DNA from 3 places in the Sphingobium indicum B90A genome. Region 3 is predicted to be linked to each of the others. Evidence: riboswitches for the same ligand, from Rfam matches in the RefSeq annotation. Region 3 holds a riboswitch; each other region holds the start of a gene.
The links. A riboswitch is a leader RNA that binds a small molecule or an ion and turns the genes downstream of it on or off. The one in region 3 is predicted to bind cobalamin.
Positions count from the first base shown of each region.

Region 1: linked by a shared signal. The riboswitch ahead of SIDU_RS11925 (DUF1636 domain-containing protein) and the one ahead of SIDU_RS00630 (TonB-dependent receptor plug domain-containing protein) in region 3 are both predicted to bind cobalamin.
Region 2: linked by a shared signal. The riboswitch ahead of SIDU_RS12055 (cobalamin synthesis protein CobG) and the one ahead of SIDU_RS00630 (TonB-dependent receptor plug domain-containing protein) in region 3 are both predicted to bind cobalamin.

Region 1 covers NZ_CP013070.1:2,444,627-2,451,809, forward strand. Annotated here, with positions in the region: gene SIDU_RS11915 (acetyl-CoA C-acyltransferase) at 1-807, opposite strand, end outside; gene SIDU_RS11920 (MgtC/SapB family protein) at 958-1,590, opposite strand; cobalamin riboswitch at 1,583-1,773, shown strand; gene SIDU_RS11925 (DUF1636 domain-containing protein) at 1,967-2,374, shown strand; gene cobT (nicotinate-nucleotide--dimethylbenzimidazole phosphoribosyltransferase) at 2,371-3,387, shown strand; gene SIDU_RS11935 (histidine phosphatase family protein) at 3,384-3,947, shown strand; gene SIDU_RS11940 (adenosylcobinamide-GDP ribazoletransferase) at 3,944-4,654, shown strand; gene SIDU_RS11945 (aminotransferase class I/II-fold pyridoxal phosphate-dependent enzyme) at 4,651-5,628, shown strand; gene cbiB (adenosylcobinamide-phosphate synthase CbiB) at 5,621-6,556, shown strand; gene cobU (bifunctional adenosylcobinamide kinase/adenosylcobinamide-phosphate guanylyltransferase) at 6,562-7,065, shown strand; gene SIDU_RS11960 (efflux transporter outer membrane subunit) at 7,099-7,183, opposite strand, start outside.
Region 2 covers NZ_CP013070.1:2,471,012-2,478,194, reverse strand. Annotated here, with positions in the region: gene cobN (cobaltochelatase subunit CobN) at 1-2,754, shown strand, start outside; gene cobO (cob(I)yrinic acid a,c-diamide adenosyltransferase) at 2,751-3,356, shown strand; gene bluB (5,6-dimethylbenzimidazole synthase) at 3,353-3,982, shown strand; cobalamin riboswitch at 4,070-4,287, shown strand; gene SIDU_RS12055 (cobalamin synthesis protein CobG) at 4,460-5,524, shown strand; gene SIDU_RS12050 (precorrin-8X methylmutase) at 5,524-6,153, shown strand; gene cobI (precorrin-2 C(20)-methyltransferase) at 6,150-6,869, shown strand; gene cobJ (precorrin-3B C(17)-methyltransferase) at 6,866-7,183, shown strand, end outside.
Region 3 covers NZ_CP013070.1:116,958-124,140, reverse strand. Annotated here, with positions in the region: gene SIDU_RS00640 (FecCD family ABC transporter permease) at 1-393, opposite strand, end outside; gene SIDU_RS00635 (ABC transporter substrate-binding protein) at 489-1,364, shown strand; gene SIDU_RS00630 (TonB-dependent receptor plug domain-containing protein) at 1,372-3,192, opposite strand; cobalamin riboswitch at 3,365-3,578, opposite strand; gene mobA (molybdenum cofactor guanylyltransferase) at 3,658-4,197, shown strand; gene cobA (uroporphyrinogen-III C-methyltransferase) at 4,276-5,058, opposite strand; gene SIDU_RS00615 (nitrate reductase) at 5,045-7,183, opposite strand, start outside.

The DNA.
Region 1 (7,183 bases), 1.3 Mb from region 3:
GCCCAGCTTCTCCGCCACGTCGGCGCGGGTCAGCACCAGCGCGGCCGCGCCGTCGGAGATGGAGGCGGAGGATGCCGCGGTGATCGCGCCATCGCTGGCGAAGGCGGGCTTGAGCGACGGAATCTTCTCCGGCCTTGCATTGCCGGGCTGTTCGTCCTTGTCGACCTGGACCTCGCCGCCGCGCGTCCTGACGATGACCGGCACCACCTCTCCAGCGAAGGCGCCGCTGTCGATCGCCGCATTGGCGCGGGCGAGGCTTTCGATCGCATAGGCGTCCATTTCCGCGCGGGTGAACTGATAGTCGCGGGCCGTATCCTCGGCAAAGGCGCCCATGGGCTTGCCGCGGTCATAGGCGTCCTCCAGCCCGTCCATCATCATCGTGTCGATGATCCGATCATGGCCGATGCGCGCGCCGGAGCGATGCTTGGGCAGCGCATAGGGCGCGTTGGTCATGCTCTCCATGCCGCCGGCGACGACGATGTCCACCGTCCCGGCGCTCAGCGCTTCGGCCGCCATGATCGCGGCCTGCATGCCCGAACCGCACATCTTGTTGACCGTGGTCGCTTCGACGGATTGAGGCAGGCCCGCGCCCAGCGCCGCCTGCCGCGCTGGCGCCTGGCCAAGCGCGGCGGGCAGGACGCAGCCCATATAGATGCGGTCTATGGCTTCCGGCGCAGCGCCGGAGCGTTCGACCGCCGCCTTGACCGCGACGGCGCCCAGTTCCGGGGCGGAGACGCTGGCCAGTGCGCCCTGAAAACCGCCCATGGGCGTCCGGGCATAGCCGGCGATGATGATGTCCTTGTTCATTTTTCTTTCCTCAGGCGCCTGGGCAGATTCCGGACGGGGCGAAGCGCCGCGTCGCAGGCGAATCGCAACCCTGATTTTCCATTCGCATCGGTTCGCTCTTTTCCTATACCGCCGGGCGCGCAGCCGGGGAAGGCGGCGCGGATTTGCCGTTCAACCCTCGCGATCCGGGACCACGGAACCGCGCCGGTTGGGCATGGCGTCGCCCTCCAGCCTGTCCGTCTTGCGGCTTCGCCGGGCGATGCGCTTTTCGACCAGGAGGAGCAAGGAAAGCAGCATCAGCGCGATCAGCGATCCGACGAGCACCAGCACATATTGGCCCGCCCCGGCCGTGATGCCGACGGCCGCGGCCATCCACAGGCTGGCGGCCGTGGTCATGTTGCGCACATCCCCGCCGCGCACGAAGATAAGGCCGCCCGCAATGAAGCCGATCGCCTGGGCAAGTCCCTGAACCACGCGGATCGGATCCCCGTCCGGGTGCGCTTCCACCAATTCTAGCGCCGACAGCGTCAGCATGGCCGAACTCAGCGACACCAGGCCATGGGTGCGCAGGCCCGCATCATGGCCGTTGCGTTCCCGCTCGAAGCCCAGGGCAAGGCCGAGCAGCGTCGCAAGGACAAGGCGGACGAGCGTGGTGCCGAAATCGTTGGCCAACATGGCCATGAAACCCGCGAAGGGCGGCTGCCGTTCCCTACAGGACGGACGGAAGCGGAAGCCGAGGCCCGACCGCGTCGCCACCCTCCCATTTCCGGCCTTGCGATTGATCGAAGCCGGCTTTATCAGCACTGGCGCGACAGGTTCCCTGCAAGGGGATGAAAAGGGAAGTCGGGTGAAATGCCCGCGCTGCCCCTGCAACTGTAAGCGGCGAGCCTTCCGGCCATCGCGCCATTGAACCGACAGGGTTTCGAGAAGGCGGCCGGACAGCATCGACCCGCGAGCCAGGAGACCTGCCTGACGCCGTCGTTCTTCGACCGGACAGGGTGTGCCGGGCGAACGGGGGTCTCCTCGCCGAGCGACAGCCATCGCCTTGCCGGTGCGACCGCGCGGGGGGAGTCCTGTCGCCTGCCCTGGTGCCGGCCCGTCCTCCCTTGCCCGGTTCCCGATGGGGCATATGCCGCCGGGCTGGAGGATGTGGAATGACTGATTTGCGGGGCCATCGTTGATGCTGCGGGCTGTCGGGCCTGGGGCGTCGGTGGTCGTCTGTTCGACCTGCCGTCTTTCGGCGGAGCAGCGGGAGGATGCGGCAGGGCGGCGAGGCGGCGCCCTGCTGGTCGAGGCGCTTCACAGGGTTCGCGACGGCGATCCCGCCTATGCGGCTGTCGCGGTGCAGGACATGCCCTGCCTCTTCGCCTGCGATCGCCATTGCGCGGTGCATGTGCGCGGGACCGGAAAGGTCGGCTATGTGCTGGGCGACTTCACCCCCGATGAGGAAGCCGCGCGGGCGATACTGGACTATGCGGCGCGCCACGCCGAAAGCGAGGAGGGCGTGGTGCGCTATGCCGACTGGCCGCAGGGGGTGAAGGGGCATTTCATCGTCCGCACGCCGCCCGACGGCTTCGTCTGTTCATGATCCGCTTCGTCGACCGGGCCGCCTTTGCCGCCGCTCTGGCGGAGCTTCCCGCCCCCGACGCAGGCGCTGCCGCAGCGGCGGCGGAGCGGCAGCGGATGCTGACGAAGCCCGCCGGTTCGCTGGGGCGGCTGGAGGAGATCGCCCTGTTCATGGCGGGCTGGCAGCGGCGGGAACGGCCCCGGGCGGAGCGCATCCGCGCCGCTATCTTCGCGGGGAATCATGGCGTTGCGGCGCGGGGCGTCAGCGCCTTCCCGGCAGAGGTCACGGCGCAGATGGTGGCCAATTTCCGTCATGGCGGCGCGGCGATCAACGCGCTGGCCCAGGCCTGCGGCGCGGAACTGGCCGTCGTCGCGCTCGATCTGGAACGGCCGACCGGCGACATCTGCGCGGAGGCGGCCATGAGCGAGGAGGATTGCCTGAGCGCGATCAATGCCGGAGCGGCGGCGGCGGAAGAGGGCCTCGACCTGCTGTTGCCGGGCGAGATGGGCATTGCCAACAGCACGCCGGCGGCGGCGCTCTGCGCGCAGGCCTTTGGGGGTGCGGCGGCCCATTGGGTGGGGCGCGGGACAGGCGTGGATGGCGAAGGGCTGGCGCGCAAGGCCGATGCGGTATCGCTGGCGCTCGCCCTGCACGGGGCGCATTGCGCCGACGCCTTCGAAACCTTGCGAAGGCTGGGCGGGCGAGAGATCGCGGCGCTGGCCGGCGCGGTGCTGGCGGCGCGGATGCTGCGCGTGCCGGTCATGCTGGACGGGTTCATTGGCTGCGCGGCGGTCGCGCCGCTGGCGAAGGATAATCCGGTGATCGTCGACCATTGCATGGCCGCCCATATGTCGGCGGAAGCGGGGCATGAGCGCCTGCTGGCCGCTCTGGCGCTGGAGCCGTTGCTGCGGCTCGACATGCGGCTGGGCGAGGGGAGCGGCGCCGCGGTCGCCGCGCAGATCGTGCGATCCGCCCTGGCCGCGCATGGGGGCATGGCGAGCTTTGCCGAAGCGGCCGTGGCCGGCGCGCTGTGAACGCCTTTCCGCTCCACCTGATGCGCCATGGCGCGCCGCAGCTTGCCGGACGGTTGCTCGGCCATCTGGACGCTCCGCCGGAGGCGGAGGGGATCGCCCTCTGCGTCGATCGGGCGCGGCATCTGGATTTCGCGCGAGTGGTGACGTCCGACCTCGCCAGGGCGCGGACGCCGGGCGCGGCGATCGCGGCGGAGCGGGACGTGGAGTTGGACGTCGACTCGCGCTGGCGGGAACTGCATTTCGGGGATTGGGAGGGAGCCGACCCGGCGCGCCTTCCGGCGGAGGATCTTGCCCGCTTCTGGGACGATCCGGACGGATTTCCCCCGCCTGGGGGTGAAAGCTGGACCGACCTATGCAATCGGATCGGGGACGGGCTGGCCGCGCTGGGCGAGCCGGTTCTGGTGGTCTGCCATGCCGGGGCGATCCGGGCGGCGTTGTCTGTGCTGTGCGGTTTCGACGCGCGGCGGGGCTGGGCGGTGGACCTGCCTTATGGCGCGGTGCTGAGCCTGCGGATCTGGCCCGAAGGACCGTCGGGGCAGATTACGGGCCTGATCGCATGAAGAGGCTGGTGCTGGCCCTGCAATTGATGACGCGGCTGCCTTTGCCCGCGCAGCATGTCGATGAGCGGGATTTCGCCGCCGCCGTCCGCTGGCTGCCCGCAACGGGCATCGCCGTCGGCCTGGCGGTCGCGGGCGGGGCCGGGCTGGGCATGCGGATCGACCCCTGGGCCGGCGCTCTTTTCGGCCTGGTTGCCTGGGTGGCCGTGACCGGGGCGCTGCATCTCGACGGATTGGGCGACATAGCGGATGCGGCGGGGGCGGCGCATGGCGACCGGACGCGCCTGTCCGCCGTCCTCGCCGATCCGCATGTCGGCAGCTTCGGCGTGGTCGCCATCGGTCTGCAATTGCTGGCCAAGCTGGTGCTGTTGCGGCTGTGGCTGGAGAGTTTGTCGCCATGGATGCTGGCGGCCGTGGCGATGGTGGCGCGCATCGGGCCTTTATTCTGGACGCGCTGGCTGCCCCCGCTCCACGAGGGACTGGCGAGCCGTTTTCGGGCCGGATGGCGGGCGGAGGCGTTTATCCTCTGGTCGATATTGGGGCTGGCGCTGGGTTATCGGGCGCCCGCCCTTCTCGCGGCGGTTCCGTTGATCCCGCTTTGGGGCCTTTGGCTGCGGTCCCGGATCGGCGGCATCTCCGGGGATGGGCATGGCGCCGGCATCGAATTGCTGGAGAGCGCCCTGCTGCTGGCGATGGTGGCGGCGCGATGAGCGGTTTCGCCTGGCATGGCGGCCGCCTGGCAGAAGCCCGCGCCGTCTATGGCGGGAAGGAGTGGATCGACCTTTCGACCGGAATCAGCCCCTTCCCATGGCCGGGGGCCGATCATCTGGCCGTCGACTGGCGGCATTTGCCCGATCCGCGCGATCTGGCGGCGATGGAGGCGGCCGCCGCCGCCTGTTTCGGGGTAGATCCCGACCATCTTTGCACCCTGCCGGGCAGCGAGGCGGGATTGCGGCTGGTGGGACGGATGCTGGACATGCCCGCTCGCTGGCTCGTCCCCAGCTATCGCACCCATGCGGAGATTTTCGCGCAAGGCGCCCCGTTGCCCGATGGGGAAGAACCGCCTCGCGAAGCGGTGGCCCTGCTGCTGGCCAACCCAAATAATCCCGACGGCCGCATCCTGCCGCCTGCGCGCCTGCTGCAATGGCTGGCCGGGCTGGAAGAGGGCGGAGGATGGCTGATCGTCGACGAAGCCTATGCCGACGCTGTGCCTTCATGCAGCCTGGCGGGCGAAGTGGGGGACGGGCGGCGGCTGATCCTGTTGCGGTCCTTCGGCAAATTCTTCGGGTTGGCCGGAGTCAGGTTGGGCTTTCTGCTTGGGCCGCGAGAAGTCGTCGCCCGGGCGCGGCGGATGCTGGGGGAATGGCCGGTTTCCGCGGCAGCCATCGCGTTCGGCGGCGCTGCCTATCGCGACCGGAGTTGGATCGACGCGACAGTGACGGCGCTGGGGGAGCGCGCGGCGCAACTGGATGGCGTGCTGGCGCGCCATGGGTTGGCGGCGCGGGGCGAATGCCCGCTGTTCCGCCTGGTGGAGGCGGAGGATGGCTGGACCCTGTTCGACAGGCTGGCCCGGCGTTCCATCCTGACGCGCCCCTTCGAGGAGGACCGGCGCTGGCTGCGGATCGGCCTGCCTGCCGATGCGGCGGCGCTCGCCCGCCTCGACCGGGCATTGGCCGATGGGTGAGCCGGCGGCCCTGGCGGCGCTGATGCTGGATGCGGCGCTTGGCTGGCCGGGTTGGCTGCACGCCCGGATCGGCCATCCGGTCGGCGGTTTCGCCCGGATCATCGGCGCGGCGGAGCGGCGATGGAACCGGGAGGCGTGGAGCGGCCGGGTGCGCCGCTGGACGGGATTTGCCCTGCTGTTGCTGTTGCTGGGCGTGGGCGCAGGCGTTGGTCTGGCGCTGGAATGGGCGATCCGCCGCTGGGGCGGGGGCACGGCCTGGCCATGGCTGGCGCTCGCCGCATGGCCGGCGCTGGCGCAGAACAGCCTCTATGTCCATGTCGCGCCGGTGGTTCGCGCACTGACGAAGGGGGAAATGGATGCGGCGCGGCAGGCGGTGGCCCGGATCGTCGGCCGCGACACGGCCGCGCTGGATGAAGCGGGCGTTGCGCGGGCCGGCATAGAAAGTCTGGCCGAAAGCTTCTGCGATGGCGTCGTGGCGCCGCTGTTCTGGCTGCTGCTGCTCGGCCTGCCGGGCATATGGGCCTATAAGGCGGTCAACACCGCCGACAGCATGATCGGGCACAAGGAGGCGCCCTACACCGATTTCGGTTGGGCGGCGGCGCGCTTCGACGATCTGTTGAACTGGGTGCCGGCGCGGCTCGCCGGTCTGATCCTTTGCGTTGCCGGGGGCGGCGGATGGGCCGTGCTGCGGCGGGATCGCCGGAAGCATGCCTCGCCCAATGCGGGGTGGCCGGAGGCCGCGATGGCCGGCGCGCTCGGCATCCGGCTGGCGGGGCCGATCCGCTATGACGGCGTGCTGCACGACAAGCCATGGATCGGGACGGGCGGGGAAGCGGACGTCCGCGCGATGAAGGCGGCGCTGCGCATCTATGTGCTCGCCTGCCTGCTGCTGTGGGGCCTCACCGCAATCTGGGAGGGTGTCGGATGAAGAGAATGCTGGTGCTGGGCGGATGCCGGTCCGGCAAGAGCCGCTATGCGCAGGAGCGCTGCGAGGCTGTCGGGAACGGGAGCCTGGCCTATATCGCGACCGCGCAGGCGTTCGACGCGGAGATGGAGGAGCGGATAGCGCGCCACCGGATCGAGCGTGGAAGCCGGTGGCTGACCATCGACGCGCCCATGGACCTGCCCGCCGCCCTGTCCGAAGCGGCCTGTCGGGCGGAGGCGATCCTGGTGGATTGCCTGACGCTGTGGCTGACGAATCTGATGCTTGCCGATGCGGACCTGGCCGGGGCCAGGGCCGTTCTGGCGGAGGCGTTGAGGGCCTGTCCCGTTCCTGTCGTGCTGGTGAGCAATGAAGTGGGCCTGGGCATCGTGCCGGACAACGCCCTGGCCCGGCGGTTCCGGGACGAGGCGGGGTGGCTGAACCAGCAGATGGCGGCCCTGTGCGAGGATGTCATGTTGATGGCGGCGGGGTTGCCGCTGCGGTTGAAGGGTTAAGGACAGGCAGCGCGGGTTTGCCGGCCATGGCGATCACCCCTCCCGGAAATCCGCCCCGATGACCCGGTAGAGCAGGATGCGGTTCCTGATCATCGCCAGGTTCGTCGCGATCGCGCTC
Region 2 (7,183 bases), 1.3 Mb from region 3:
GTCGTGCCCCAGGTTCTGCAAGATCGTGTCAGCTTCGTATCCCAACTGGCTGCAAACTGGTCGAAACTGCGAAGAACGCCAGTAGACGAACGGCGGGTCGCCCTGATCCTGGCCAACTATCCCAACAGAAATGGCCGCATCGGCAACGGTGTCGGCCTCGACACGCCCGCCAGTGCCGCCGCCATTCTGAAGGCCCTGTCGGAAGCGGGCTACCGGACCGGCGAAGCCCCTGCCGACGGCGCCGCGCTCATGCAGCGCATGACGGGCGGCATCACCAACGCCGCCCCGGATGGTCCCGGCGAAGTCGCCCTCCCGCTCCAGGCCTATGACGCGACCTTCGCCACCCTGCCCGAAGGGGTCCGCCAAGCCGTCCGGTCCCGCTGGGGCGCGCCCGAGGCCGATCCCTTCTTCCGCGACGGGGCATTCCGCCTGCCGGTGCATCGCTTCGGCCATATCGCGCTCGCCGTCCAGCCTTCGCGGGGCTATCATGTCGATCCCAGGAGCAGCTATCACGACCCGGCGCTGCCGCCGCCCCATGCCTATCTTGCCTTCCATATCTGGCTGGCCGGCGATTTCGGCGCCGATGCCGTCGTCCATGTGGGCAAGCACGGCAATCTGGAATGGCTGCCGGGCAAGGCGATCGGGCTGTCGGAAAACTGCTTTCCCGAAATCTGCGCCGGGCCGATCCCGCAAATCTATCCCTTCATCGTCAACGACCCCGGCGAAGGCACCCAGGCGAAGCGCCGCATCGGCGCCTGCATCGTCGATCATCTGACGCCCCCGCTGACCCGCGCGGAAACCTATGGCCCGCTGAAAGAATTGGAGGCGCTGGTCGACGAATATTATCTCGCCGCCGGCATGGACCCGCGCCGCTTGGAAACGCTGCGCAAGGACATTCTCGCCCTCGCCGCCTCGCAAGGGTTGGACAAGGATGCAGGGGTGCAGGGAAGCGGAGACGATGCCTTGGCAGCGATCGACAACTATCTGTGCGACCTTAAGGAAATGCAGATACGCGACGGGCTGCATGTCTTCACCCGCAGCCCGGAGGGCGCTCTCCGCCGCGACCTGCTGATCGCCCTTGCCCGCTGCCCCAGAGGGTTGGACGAAGGCCGCCAATCACTGTTGCGCGCCTTGGCGCATGATCTTGAGTTGGGCTTCGATCCGCTCGACTGCATCATGGGGACGCCGTGGACCGGCCCTCGACCGGAAGCGCTCTGGCACGTCACCTCTGCCCCGTGGCGTACCACCGGGGATACGGTGGAACGGCTCGAACTCTACGCCATTGAATTGATGGACCGTCATTCCCGCAAAAGCGGGAACCCATCTCCCATAAGCAGCCCCAAGCGGAACATTCAGGAGATGGATCCCCGTCTTCGCGGGGACGACGACTGGGCATTGCAAAGAACCGCAGCGGTTCTCACCGTGATCGAGCAAGACCTCGCCCCCCGCGTCGACGCCTGCGGGCAAGCTGAAAAAACCGCGCTCCTGAAAGCCCTCGACGGTCGTTTCGTCCCTCCCGGCCCATCCGGAGCGCCGACCAGGGGCCGCCCGGACGTCCTTCCCACCGGCCGCAATTTCTATTCGGTCGACACCCGCGCCGTACCCACCGTCGCCGCCTGGAATCTCGGCCAGCGCTCCGCCGACCTCATCGTGCAGGACTATCTCCAGCGGGAGGGCGACTATCCCCGCGCCATCGCCCTGTCCGCCTGGGGCACCGCCAATATGCGCACCGGCGGCGACGACATCGCGCAGGCGCTGGCCCTGATGGGCGTCCGTCCGCGCTGGGACTGGGCTTCGGGCCGCGTCATCGGTTTCGAGGTCATGAAGATCGCGGAACTGGGCCGTCCTCGCGTCGACGTGACCTTCCGCGTCTCCGGCTTCTTCCGGGACGCCTTCCCGGAACAGATCGACCTGATCGACAGCGCCGCCCGCGCCGTCATGGCGCTGGACGAGCCGGAAGAGGACAACCCCGCCGCAGCCCGCCATCGCGCTGAAACCGCCGCGTTGATCGCGGAGGGCATTCCCGAAAAGGCGGCTCAACGTCGCGCCGGCAGCCGCGTCTTCGGCTCGAAGCCCGGAGCCTATGGCGCGGGCCTCCAGGCGATGATCGACGAGAAGATCTGGCACGACCGCGCCGACCTGGCGAACGTCTATCTCGACTGGGGCGGCCATGCCTATGGCGGCGGCGTGGAGGGCGATGCCGAACGCAGCCTCTTCGCGAAGCGCCTGACCCAGGCCGACGCCCTGATCCAGAACCAGGACAATCGCGAGCACGACCTGCTCGACAGCGATGATTATTATCAGTTCGAAGGGGGCTTGGCCGCGGCGGTCGAGCATCTCTCCGGCAGGAGGCCGCTCAGCTATCATAACGACCACAGCCGCCCGGATCGCCCCGTCGTCCGCACGCTGGAGGATGAGATCGGCCGCATCGTCCGCGCCCGCGTCACCAACCCCAAATGGATCGCGGGCATGATGCGCCACGGCTACAAGGGCGCGTTCGAGATCGCGGCCTCCGTCGACTATCTCTTCGCCTTCGCCGCCACGACCCATGCGGTGAAGGATCATCATTTCGACGCCGTCCACGCCGCTTTCATAGAGGATGAGGCGGTCCGCGCCTTCATGGCGGAGGCCAATCCGGCAGCCCTGCGGGAGACCGCCGCGCGCCTCCGCGAAGCGCTGGACCGCGCCCTTTGGAAACCCCGGTCGAACAGCGCCGCCATGCTTCTCTCCCAACTCAAGGATGCCCCGCAATGATCGAGCGCACGCCCGAACAACATGCCGAAAAGATGAAGAAGAAACAGGCCGCCCATGACAGGATCATGGCGACCAAGACGCAGGAAAAAGGCCTGCTGATCGTCCACACCGGCAAGGGCAAGGGCAAGACGACCGCCGCGCTCGGCATGGTGGTCCGCGCCATCGGCCATGGCCGGAAGGTGGGCGTCGTCCAGTTCGTGAAGGGCGCGATGACCACCGGAGAAAAACGGGTGTTCGATGCGTTTCCGGGCAATGTCGAATTCAAGCCCATGGGCGAAGGCTTCACCTGGAACACGCAGGACCGGACGCGGGACATTGCCCTCGCCCGTGAAGCATGGGATGAGGTGAAACGCATGATCGCCGATCCGGCCTATGACATGGTCCTTGCCGATGAACTCAACATCGTATTGCGCTACGACTATCTTCCGGTCGAAGAGGTGTTGGAAGCCGTGACCGCCAGGGGCGAAATGAAGCATGTCATCATCACCGGCCGCAACGCGCCCGACGCGCTGATGGAGGCGGCCGATCTCGTCACTGAAATGACCCTCGTCAAACATCCCTTCCGCAGCGGCGTGAAGGCCCAGCCGGGAATCGAATTCTGACACGCACCGCCTTCGACATCGCCGCCTTCGAGGAACTGGTCCACCTGCGCCGCGACGTGCGCCATTTCCTGACCGATCCGCTGGAGGAGAGCGAGGTCGAACGGCTCCTCGCCCTCGCTCACAGCGCGCCGTCCGTCGGGCTGTCGCAGCCCTGGCGTTTCGTCCGCGTCGAAACGCCCGCCCTGCGCGAGCGTCTTGCCGTCCATGTCGACGCCCAGGTCGCCAAGGCGGGCAAGATGTACGAGGGGGAGGAGGACAGGCTCTACCGCAGCCTGAAATTGCACGGCCTGCGCGAAGCGCCGGTGCTGTTCGCCGTCTATTGCGACGAAGGCACGGAAACCGGCCACAGGCTGGGCGCGATCACCATGCCGGAGGCGCGGCGCTATAGCTGCGTGATGGCGATCCACACGCTCTGGCTCGCCGCCCGGACTCGCGGTATCGGCATGGGGTGGGTGTCGATACTGGATCGTGCGACGGTGGACGCGATGCTCGCCATTCCGGAAAACTGGCGATGCCTTGGCCTGCTGTGCCTGGGCTATCCGGTCAGCGAGGAGGCGACGCCGGAACTGGAAAGGCGCGGCTGGGAACATCGGACGGACTGGCATTCGACGATAGTGACTCGCTGACAATTCCCCTCCCGCATGCGGGGGATTGAAGGCCTCTTCCCTTTCCCTTCCTCTCCGCCTATGAGCAGCCTTGGAACGGGCCCTGCCCGCTCCATCGATCGCGTCGGTGCCCCGCAAGGGGCTTAAATGGGAACGCGGTGCGGGAGGATGCTCCCTAATCCGCGGCTGTCCCTGCAACTGTGAGCGGCGAGCAAGGCAAGGACGGCCTCCCGAGCGGGCGGCCAGCCACTGGAGCAATCCGGGAAGGCCCCTGCCGAAGCTGTGACCCGCAAGCCAGGAGACCTGCCGAACGCAAGGGTCGCTCTAGCCATGGTCCAGGGGATGGTCACGGCTCGGTTCTCCGCACGGGCGACGAATGCGGCTGGGGGAAGCATCCTCCGGTCGTCGTTGCGATGTGGGAGGTGAAGTCCGTTGCCAGACGCGCACAGCGCATCGTCCGCCGCCATTCGCGGCTGGTGTCCGACGGCATGGCGCCCGATGATGGCGGGCGACGGGTTGCTGGTGCGGGTCCGTCCCCCGCAGGGCCGCCTCGCCGTCCCGCAGGCCATCGCCCTTGCCGAAGCCGCCCGCCTTCACGGCAACGGCCTGATCGACCTCACCAACCGGGCCGCGCTTCAGCTTCGCGGCGTGACGGAGCAAAGCCACGGCCCGCTGCTCCGGCAGCTCGTCGCCCTTGGCCTCGCTGATGCCGATCCGGCCCGCGAAGTGCGTCGCAATTTCCTGCTCGCGCCGGATTCCTCGCCCGGCGACGACAGCGAAAGCATCGTGCTCCGCCTGATCGCCCATCTCGACGACCTGCCCCAGCTTCCCTCCAAGATCGGGATCGCCATCGACGCGGGGCCTGCCCCCTGCCTCGCGGGGGTTCCCGCTGACTTTCGCTTCGAACGAAGCCAGGCGGGCGCGCTGCTGTTGCGGGTGGAGGGACGCCCCATGGGCTCGCCCACCAGCGTCGAAACGGCGGCGAGCGACCTGATCGCGCTTGTCCGCTGGTTCCTTGCCACGGGCGGCGCGGCATCGGGCCGCGCAGCCAGGCATGGCGCGCCGCTGCCGATGGCCGCTGAAATGGCGCCTGCGCCATCCCGCGCGCTTTCCCAGGTGTTAGCCAGCGCATCCGGGCCGTTCCACGCCGTCCCCTTCGGCCAGATTGACGCCGACGGCCTCATCGCGCTGACGCGGAAACGGAACGTCGCCGCCCTGCGCCTGACGCCATGGCGCGGCCTGATCCTGGAAGGCGGCGCGCAACGCGCCGGTCACGCCCCCCCGGACGGCCTGCTGCGCGTCGATGCCTGCCCCGGCGCGCCCGCATGCCCGCAGGCAAGCGTCGAGACCCGCGGCCTCGCTTCCCGGCTCGCGCCCCTTGTCGAAGGGTCGCTGCATGTTTCGGGCTGCGCCAAGGGCTGCGCCCGCCAGGGAACCGCCAAGCTGGTCCTTACCGGCCGGCAGGGCCGCTTCGACCTGTCGCGCAACGCCCGCGCCGGATCGCCGCCGGAAAAGACCGGCCTCACCGCCCGACAAGTCCTCGCCCTTTTCGGAAGGCCCTGATGCCCCATAGCTACGAAACCGACGGAGCCGCCATCTACCGGCAGTCCTTCCGCACCATCCGCGCCGAAGCCGATCTCGCCCGCTTCTCGACCGAGGAGGAACGAATCGCCGTCCGCATGATCCATGCGGCGGGACTGGTCGACCTCGCTTCCCATATCCGCTTTTCCCCCTCCTTCGCCCTCGCCGCCATCGCCGCGCTTCGGGCGGGCGCGCCGATCCTCTGCGACGCGCGCATGGTGTCGGAGGGCATAACCCTGAAGCGCCTGCCCGCCGCCAATCCGATCTTCTGCACGCTGAACGATCCGCAGGTGCCCGCGCTGGCGGCGCGCATGTCCAACACCCGGTCCGCCGCCGCACTCGAACTCTGGCGGCCACATCTGGGGGGCGCGCTGGTGGCGATCGGCAATGCGCCGACGGCCCTCTTCCACCTGCTCGACATGCTGGAAGATCCGGCCTGTCCCCGTCCCGCCGCGATCATCGGCTGTCCCGTCGGCTTCATCGGCGCGGCGGAATCGAAGCAGGCGCTCTGGCAGAGCCAGCCCGTCCCCTGCTGCATCGTCGAGGGCCGCCTGGGCGGCAGCGCCATCACGGTCGCGGCGGTCAATGCGATAGCGAGTCCAGCGGAATGATGGGCGGGACCATCCATGGCGTGGGCCTGGGACCGGGCGCGCGGGATCTGATGAGCGTCCGGGCCGACCGGCTGATCCGCGACGCCCGGCACATCGCCTATTTCCGCAAGAAGGGGAGGCCGGGTCATGCCCGCGGCATCGTGGAGGGCATGTTGCATCCCGATGCCGTCGAATTCGCGATGGAATATCCGGTGACGACGGAAATCCCGCTGTCCGATCCGCGCTACAACGATCTGCTTTCAGCCTTCTACGCCGATTGCGCCGCGTATCTGGACGGGCTTTCCGCAGGAGGAGAGGATGTGGTGGTCCTCTGCGAAGGCGATCCCTTCTTCTACGGCAGCTTCATGCACCTGCACAGCCGCCTCGCCGGGCCGGTGAAGATCGTCCCCGGCATCACCGGCATGTCCGGCGCCTGGACCGCCAGCGGCGCGCCGATCGGTTGGGGCGACGATGTGCTGACGGTGCTGATGGCGACCCTTCCGGAAGAGGAACTGGTCCGCCGCATCCATGAAAGCCATGCCCTGGTCGTCATGAAGATCGGCCGCAACCTTCCCAAGCTGCGCCGCGCCGTCGAAGCGGCAGGCAAGCAGGACAGCGCCTGGCTGGTCGAATATGCGACCATGGCGGATCAGCGCATCGTCCCGCTGGCGCAGGCGACCGGCGCCGCCCCCTATTTCTCTATCCTGCTGGTCCACGGGCAGGGCCGCCGCCCATGACCGGCTGGGTCGCGGCAGCCGGTCTGGGCCCAGGGGCGGATGCGCTCATCACGCCGGAGGTGTCGGATGCGCTGGCGCAGGCGACCGACGTCATCGGATATATCCCCTATGTCGCGCGGGTGGCGCAAAGGCCCGGCCTCACGCTCCACGCGTCGGACAATCGCGTCGAACTGGACCGCGCCGTCCATGCCCTGACCCTCGCCGCCCAGGGCAAGCGGGTGGCGATCGTTTCCTCCGGCGATCCGGGCGTCTTCGCCATGGCCTCCGCCCTGTTCGAGGCACTGGAGGCAGGGCCGGAGGGTTGGCGCGACCTC
Region 3 (7,183 bases):
GCCGATGCCGATCAGGCTGGTGAGGATGGCGAGTGCCGGAAGCGCCAGCGGATGCACCTGCGCCAGCCCGAAATACAGCGCGCAGACGGCGCCGAGGGCCGCAGCATTGGACACCCCCAAGACCGAAGGTTCGGCCAGCGGGTTGCGCAGATAGCCCTGAAGCGCGGCGCCGGCGAGGCCCAGCATCGCCCCGACGATCAGGCCGAGCAGCATGCGCGGCAGGCGCAGGTCGATCAGGATGGCGCGGGCGACATCGTCGCCGCCGCCGGTCAGGACGGCAAGGATGCGCTCCGGAGAGAGCGGCACGGCCCCCAGCGTGACAGAGCCGAGGGCGGCGATCAGCATCAACAGGATCAGCGCGGGGATCAGCAGCGGGTGACGGCGGACGCTCATGGCTTGCGCGGCCTTCGTTGCTTGCTACAGCGTGCCGTGCTCCTGCGAAGGCAGGAGCATGGTGGTTTGTTGAGGCACAATCCGGGAGCAGCAGCGTGCGGCGCAGAATAATCTTTACAGCGTTCTGCGCCCTGGTCCTGACCGGCGCGGCGCCCACCCAACCCCGGCGCATCGTGTCGCTCAACACCTGCGCCGATCAATATGTGCTCGCTCTGGCCGACCCGGCGCAGATCGCGGCGCTCAGCCCCTATGGGCACGACCCGGAACTGTCGGCGGCGGTCGGCAAGGCCCGCGCCTTCCGCACGCTCAAGCGCCCGGCGGAGGAAGTGCTGGCGCTGCGGCCCGACCTGCTGATCGGCTTTCCCGAAAACGACGGCGTCGTCGGCGCGCCTCCGGGCCGATGGCGGACTTTGGGGCTGGCGAGCGCGGACGGCTATCCCATGATCCTGGCGCAGATCCGTCAGGTTGCAGCGGCGGTCGGCCATACCGAACGGGGCGAAGCGCTGATCCGGGCCATGAATCGCGACCTCGCCGCCCTGCCCCGCCCGAAGCGTCGCGGGGTTGCCGCCTATTATCAGCGGCGCGGCTATATGACCGGCACCGGCACGCTGGTCGACGACCTGATGCGGCGCGTGGGGCTGGTCAATCTGGCGGGCAGGCTGGGCAAGCCGGCGCTGTCGCAACTGTCGCTGGAGGAGATGATCGCCGCCCGCCCCGACTGGCTGATCGTGGAGAGCGGCAGCGAAGAGGTGGTCGATCAGGGGACGGAGATGCTGCGCCATCCCATATTGCGCGCCATTCCGCGCATCCGCCTGCCGCAGGCGTGGACGGTGTGCGGCGGCCCCGCCTATGTCGATGCGGCGCGGAGCATCGCTGCGCAGCTTGACGGCGCTGCGCACAAGGGCATGGCGCAGCTTGACGGAGCCGTGCGCAAGGGCGCGGCGCGGGTGAACGCCGCGCCGCGCCATTAGGCTATTTTCAGAAGCGCACACGCACGCCGCCGAAGGCCGAGCGGCCATATGTGCCATAGCCATAGACAGTGGCATATTTCTCATCGGTCAGATTGTCGATGCGGCCGTAGATCTCCAGATTCTCCCGGATCGGGAAGGATGCCCGCACGTCCGTCACGGCATAGCCGTCCAGCCGGATCGCGTTGGTCGCATCGTTGAAGCTGTCGCCCACCATCGTCACGGTCGCGCCGGTCGACAGGCCGAAGGGCCAGACATAGTCCGCCGAAACGCTGACCGCATCGGCGGCGCGGCGCGGCAGCCGGGCGTCGGTATTGCGGTCGCGCGCATCGACATGGCTGTAGGCGGCCGTGACCGTCAGCGCATCGACAGGCTTCAGGGCCAGCATCGCCTCCACGCCCTTGGCGCGGGTGCGGTCCAGATTATTGTACCCGCCGTAAAGGCCGATCGAATAATCATAGTTGATCTGGTCTTTGGTGTCGCGGCGGAACGCCGTGACAGAGAGGATCGCCCGGTCGCCATCCAGCCTTTGGTCGAAGCCGATGTCGTAGCTTTTCGACCGCTCCGGACGCAGGCCCGCATTGCCGACATCGGCGCCGTAAAGCTGATAAAGGGACGGGGCCTTGAACCCTTCGCCATAGCTCATGCGGATATTGGTCGCGCCGGCGTTGGGCGTGTAGTTGGCATTGGCGCCGAAGGTGGTCGCGCCGCCGAACTGGCTGTGATCGTCATGCCGCGCGCCGGCGGTCAGCGACAGGCCGGCGACCGGCTTCACGATGGCCAGCGCATAGACGCTGTCGACATCGGCCTTGTGGCTTTCCACCGAGCCGAAGCCGGAGAAGTCATAGTCGGGCCGTTCATGTTCATAGCCGAAGACCAGCTTCGCCTGATCGACCGGCTGATAGACGCCCTCATATTCGAAGCGCAGATTGGTGCCCGAATAGCCATAGGGGCCGAATGCGGATGTATAGTCGCGGTCCATGCGGAACCAGGTCACGGCCGCCCGGTTGGTGAGCCTGCCGTCGAACAGCTCCAGGTTCAGCCCGGCATAGCCGACATATTGATCCGATTTGGAAGTGTCCGCTGTGCTGTCCAACACGCCGTTGTCGGTATCCAGATCGGCATGGATATAATAGCCGCGCAGGTCGAGGCTGAGCGTATCGGTGAAGGCCAGCTTCAGCTTGGCGTTGGCGGCGATATTCTCATAGCCGTCCTTTTCCGTGCCATTGGCGGCGGAGGAAATGCCGTCGGTGTTGAAATAGGCGATGCCAACGCCGCCCGATGCGATGCCGCTGCCGCCCGAAACGTCCGCCTTGGCGTTCAGCGTGTCGCTATAGCCGTAATCGACCGATGCATTGCCCGCGAAACCGGCGGCAGGCGTGCCGGTCATGACGTTGACGACGCCGCCGACCGCCTGGCTGCCATAGGCGATGGAGTTGGACCCCCGCAAAATTTCGATCCGCCGGATATTGCCGGTCAGCAGATTGCCGAAATCGTACATGTCGCCAATGCCGCTGGTGTCGTTGACCTTGACCCCGTCGATCAGCACCAGCGTCTGCGTCGTTTCAGCGCCGCGCAGCGAAACGCCGGTCACCCCGCCCAAGCTGCCGCTGCGGTTGAAGCGCACGCCCGGCGTGGTCGCCAGCAGGTCCACGACGCTGACGCTCTGGCGGGTGCGGATGGTGTCGGCGTCGATGACGGTGACGGCCTGGCCGACCTCGTCGCGGGGCTGCTCGATGCCCAATGCGGTGACGATGATCTCGTCATCATCGGCGGCGAGGGCGGGCGCGGCCGCGAGCAAAGCGGCAAGAGAGAGGGTGGCTTTCAACATTATATCTGTTTCCCTGAGCGTCGCTGCGACTTCATGGCTCAGGGCATCCGCTCATCGCGGTCGGCGCAGGGGGAAGTCGACGCCAGTGCCCTCCCCCGCACCGATGCGGCCCTGCGCCGCTTCGTCGCTCAGACGGAAAACACCGTGCCATGGCCAACACCTGGGCCAGGGCAAGAGCGACCGTGCGCCGGCAGGTCTCCTGGCTCGCGGGTCAACGCAGCGATGCATGCCTTCCCGGACTTGCGTCCAGTGGCCGGTCCATGGACCGAAGTGCATCGCGCTCACCGCTTACAGTTGCAGGGACAGCCGCGGAATAGGACGGTTTCCCGCCCGCACCGCATTCCCGTTTTCAGCCCTTTGGGGGCACCGGCGCGATCTTCTTTGCGCGCGAGGGTTTGTCCCCGCCCGCGCCGCGCGCCATAAGGGAAAGCGAGGACAATGCCAAGCGGCATGAGGAGGGACGGAATGCGATTGCTGGGCGCGGTTCTGGCCGGGGGACGATCCAGCCGCTTCGGCAGCGACAAGGCCTTGGCGATGCTCGATGGGCGGACATTGCTGGATCATGCGGCGGCGGCGCTGGGCGCGCATGTCGAGACGGTGGTGATTTGCGGGCGGCACGTTCCGGGAATGACCGGGCTGGCGGACCGGCCGGCGGCGGACATGGGACCGTTAGGGGGGCTGAACGCCGCGCTGCATCATGCGGCGGCGCAGGGTTATGACGCGGTGCTGACGACGGGGTGCGACGTTCCGGTCTATCCGGACGGGTTGGCGCAGGCCTTGATCGGGGATGGCGCGGCGATCCTGAAGGGGCAGCAACTGGCCGGCTTCTGGCCCGCTTCATTGGCGGGAGAGCTGGATGCGCATCTGGCCGAGGAGAATAGCCGGGCGATCCATGGCTGGCTGGAGCGGGTCGGGGCGCGGATCGTGGAGCGGCCGGAGTTCGTGCTGCCCAATATCAACCGGCCGGAGGATCTGGAGCGGTTCACTTTTCCCCGATTGGGCTGAGCCTGTCGAAGGGTTCGGCTTCTCTTGAGGAGAAAAGGGCTTCGACAGGCTCAGCCCGAACGGAGGTAGGGTTGGTCGTCAGGCCCGGACGGTAGCACTCTCAACCACTTCCACCGGCAAATGGGTTCCCGCCACTGCTTCCCCGATCAGCAGCAGGGTTGGGTCTTCGTCGCTGATCGTCGCCACCAGGAAGGCCAGCGCCGACAGCTTGCCCCGGATCAGCCGTTCATTGGGGAGCGAGACATTGACCGCCACCATCACCGGCGTTTCGGGATCGCGCCCGGCGGCGATCAGCGAGCGGCTGATTTCTCCGGCAGCGGCGCGGCCCATATAGATGCCGAGCGTGCCGCCCGGCCGGGCCAGCGCTTCCCAGTCGAGCTTCAGCGGCTCGCCTGCCTTCAGATGCGCCGTCACCAGCGTCAGTCCCCGCGCCACGCCGCGCAGGGTGAGCGAGGCATGGCCGTTCGCCGCCGCCGCGCTGGCGGTGGTGATGCCGGGGCAGATGCGCACGGCGACGCCCGCCTCCGCCAGATGCTCCATCTCCTCCGCCGAGCGGCCGAAGACCGAGGGGTCGCCCCCCTTCAGCCGCACGACGCGCTTGCCCGCCTTCGCCGCCGCCAGCAGCAGGTCGTTGATGCTTTCCTGCGCCTTGCTGTGGCGGCCGGAGCGTTTGCCGACGCTGACCCGCTCGACGCCCTGCGGGATCAGGTCCAGCACCCCCGGCCCCACCAGCGCGTCGTGGAAGACGATCTCCGCCGCAGCGATCAGCTTTTCGGCCTTGCGGGTCAGCAGGTCCGGGTCGCCGGGGCCTGCGCCCACCAGCCAGACCTCGCCGGGGGCGATAAGCTCATTCGGCTGCATGAAGCGTCTCCTGCAATGTCTGGGTGAGGATATTGGCGAGCGCGGGGCGGCACGATCCGCAATTGGTCCCCGCCCCCAGCGCCTTGCCGACGGCGGCGACGTCGACCAGATCCTGCTCGCGGATGGCGGCGACGATCTGGTTCAACCCGATGTCGAAGCAGACGCAGACGGTCGCGCCCTTTTCCGGCTGGCTGCCCGGTCCCCGCGCCGCGAGGACGGAGCCGCCGACTCCCTCTGCCTGCAACTGGCCGATCAGCCAGTCGCGCGAGGGCAACAGGCCGGTGCGCGTCACGAACAGCACGCCGTTCAGCCTGCCTTCGCTGATGGTCGCGACGCGCCGGGTGCCGCGGGAGGCGTCCATGGCCTCGACCCGGTCGCCCTTCGGAAGAAAGGCGTCGAGGCGGGCCGGGTCGCCATTGCCGGCGATCTCGTACAGCGCGCCGCCCGGAACGGTGATCCGGGTGGACCAGAGGCAGGGCAGCTTCACCGGCTCATCGCCGCGCAGGATGAGGAAACCGCTCCACTCGGTCGCGACCTTCTCGACGCTGGCCGGGGTGGATTTGAAGCCGGGCTGGCCCGAATGCGGATCGACCAGCGGACGAGGGAGCAGGCCGGTGCGGCCGCCGCTCGACATCTGGTCGGTCCAGTGGATCGGCGTGAAGATCTCGCCGGGGCGCTGGCCTTCGCTCAGGCTGACGCGGAAGATGCTGTTGCCCTGCGCCGTCTGGACGCGGGCAAGGTCGCGGTCGACGATGCCCAGCGCCTCGGCATCCTTCGGATGGATTTCGACCTGCGGCTCCTCGCGATGGCGCGCGAGTTTCGGGGACAGGCCGGTGCGGCTCATCGTGTGCCACTGGTCGCGGTAACGCCCGGTGTTGAGCGTCATCGGCCAATCCCGCAGCGGCTCCTGAACCTCCATCTGCCTGGTCAGGACCAGTCGCGCCTTGCCGTCCGGCGTCGGGAAGCGGCCGTCGGCGAAGGGCGTGCCGCCCCAGCGGAACGGCTCCATGGCGTCATAGGCGTCGTTGCCGATGGTCGCATGGGAGCGCAGGTTGAGCAGCCGCTCTCCGTCATTCCGATAGGCGGTCAGGCGGGCATGTTCGCGCCAGATGTCGGCGGGCCGATCATAGGCGAAGGCGCTGCGCCATCCCATGCGGCGGGCGACTTCCTTGACGATCCACCAGTCCGGCTTCGCCTCTCCCGGCAGCGGCAGGAAGGGTCGCTGGCGGCTGATCGTGCGGTCCGAATTGGTGACGGTGCCGTCCTTTTCCCCCCATCCGGCGGCGGGCAGGCGGACATGGGCATGCGTGCTGCTGTCGGTGTCGGCCATGATGTCCGACACGACGAGGAAGGGGATCGCCTCCAGCGCCTCCCGCACGCGGCCCGCGTCGGGCATGGAGACGGCGGGGTTGGTCGCCATGATCCAGAGCGCCTTGATCCGGCCTTCGTTGATGGCGCGGAACAGGTCGACCGCTTTCAGGCCCGGCTTGGTGGCCATGGCGGGGGCGGCCCAGAAGCGGCCCACCCGCTCCACATTTTCCGGCGCGAAATCCATATGGGCGGCAAGGCTGGAGGCAAGGCCGCCGACTTCGCGGCCGCCCATGGCGTTGGGCTGGCCGGTGATCGAGAAGGGCGCCGCGCCCGGCTTGCCGATGCGGCCGGTGGCGAGGTGGACGTTGATGATCGCGTTCACCTGGTCGGTGCCGCGGATCGACTGGTTGATGCCCTGGCTGAACAGCGTGACGGTGCGCGGCGTGGCGGCGAACAGCTTGTAGAATTGTTCCAGCAGCGCGGGCGCGACGTCGCAGGTCTTCGCCGTCGTCCAGAGGTCGTGCCCGGCGCGGACATGATCCCAGAAATCTTCGGGCGCGCTGACATGATCGGCGAGGAAGGCGGGGTCGGTGGCGCCCTCCGCCGCTACCCAAGCGAGCAGGCCGTTCATCAGGGCGACGTCGGTGCCGGGCTTCACCGGCAGATGCAGGTCCGCGCCTTCGCAGCTTTCGGTGCGGCGCGGATCGATGACGACGAGCTTCGTCCCGCGCGCGGCGCGGGCCGCCTGGATGCGCTGGTAGACGATCGGGTGGCACCATGCGGTGTTGGAGCCGACCAGCACGATCAGGTCCGC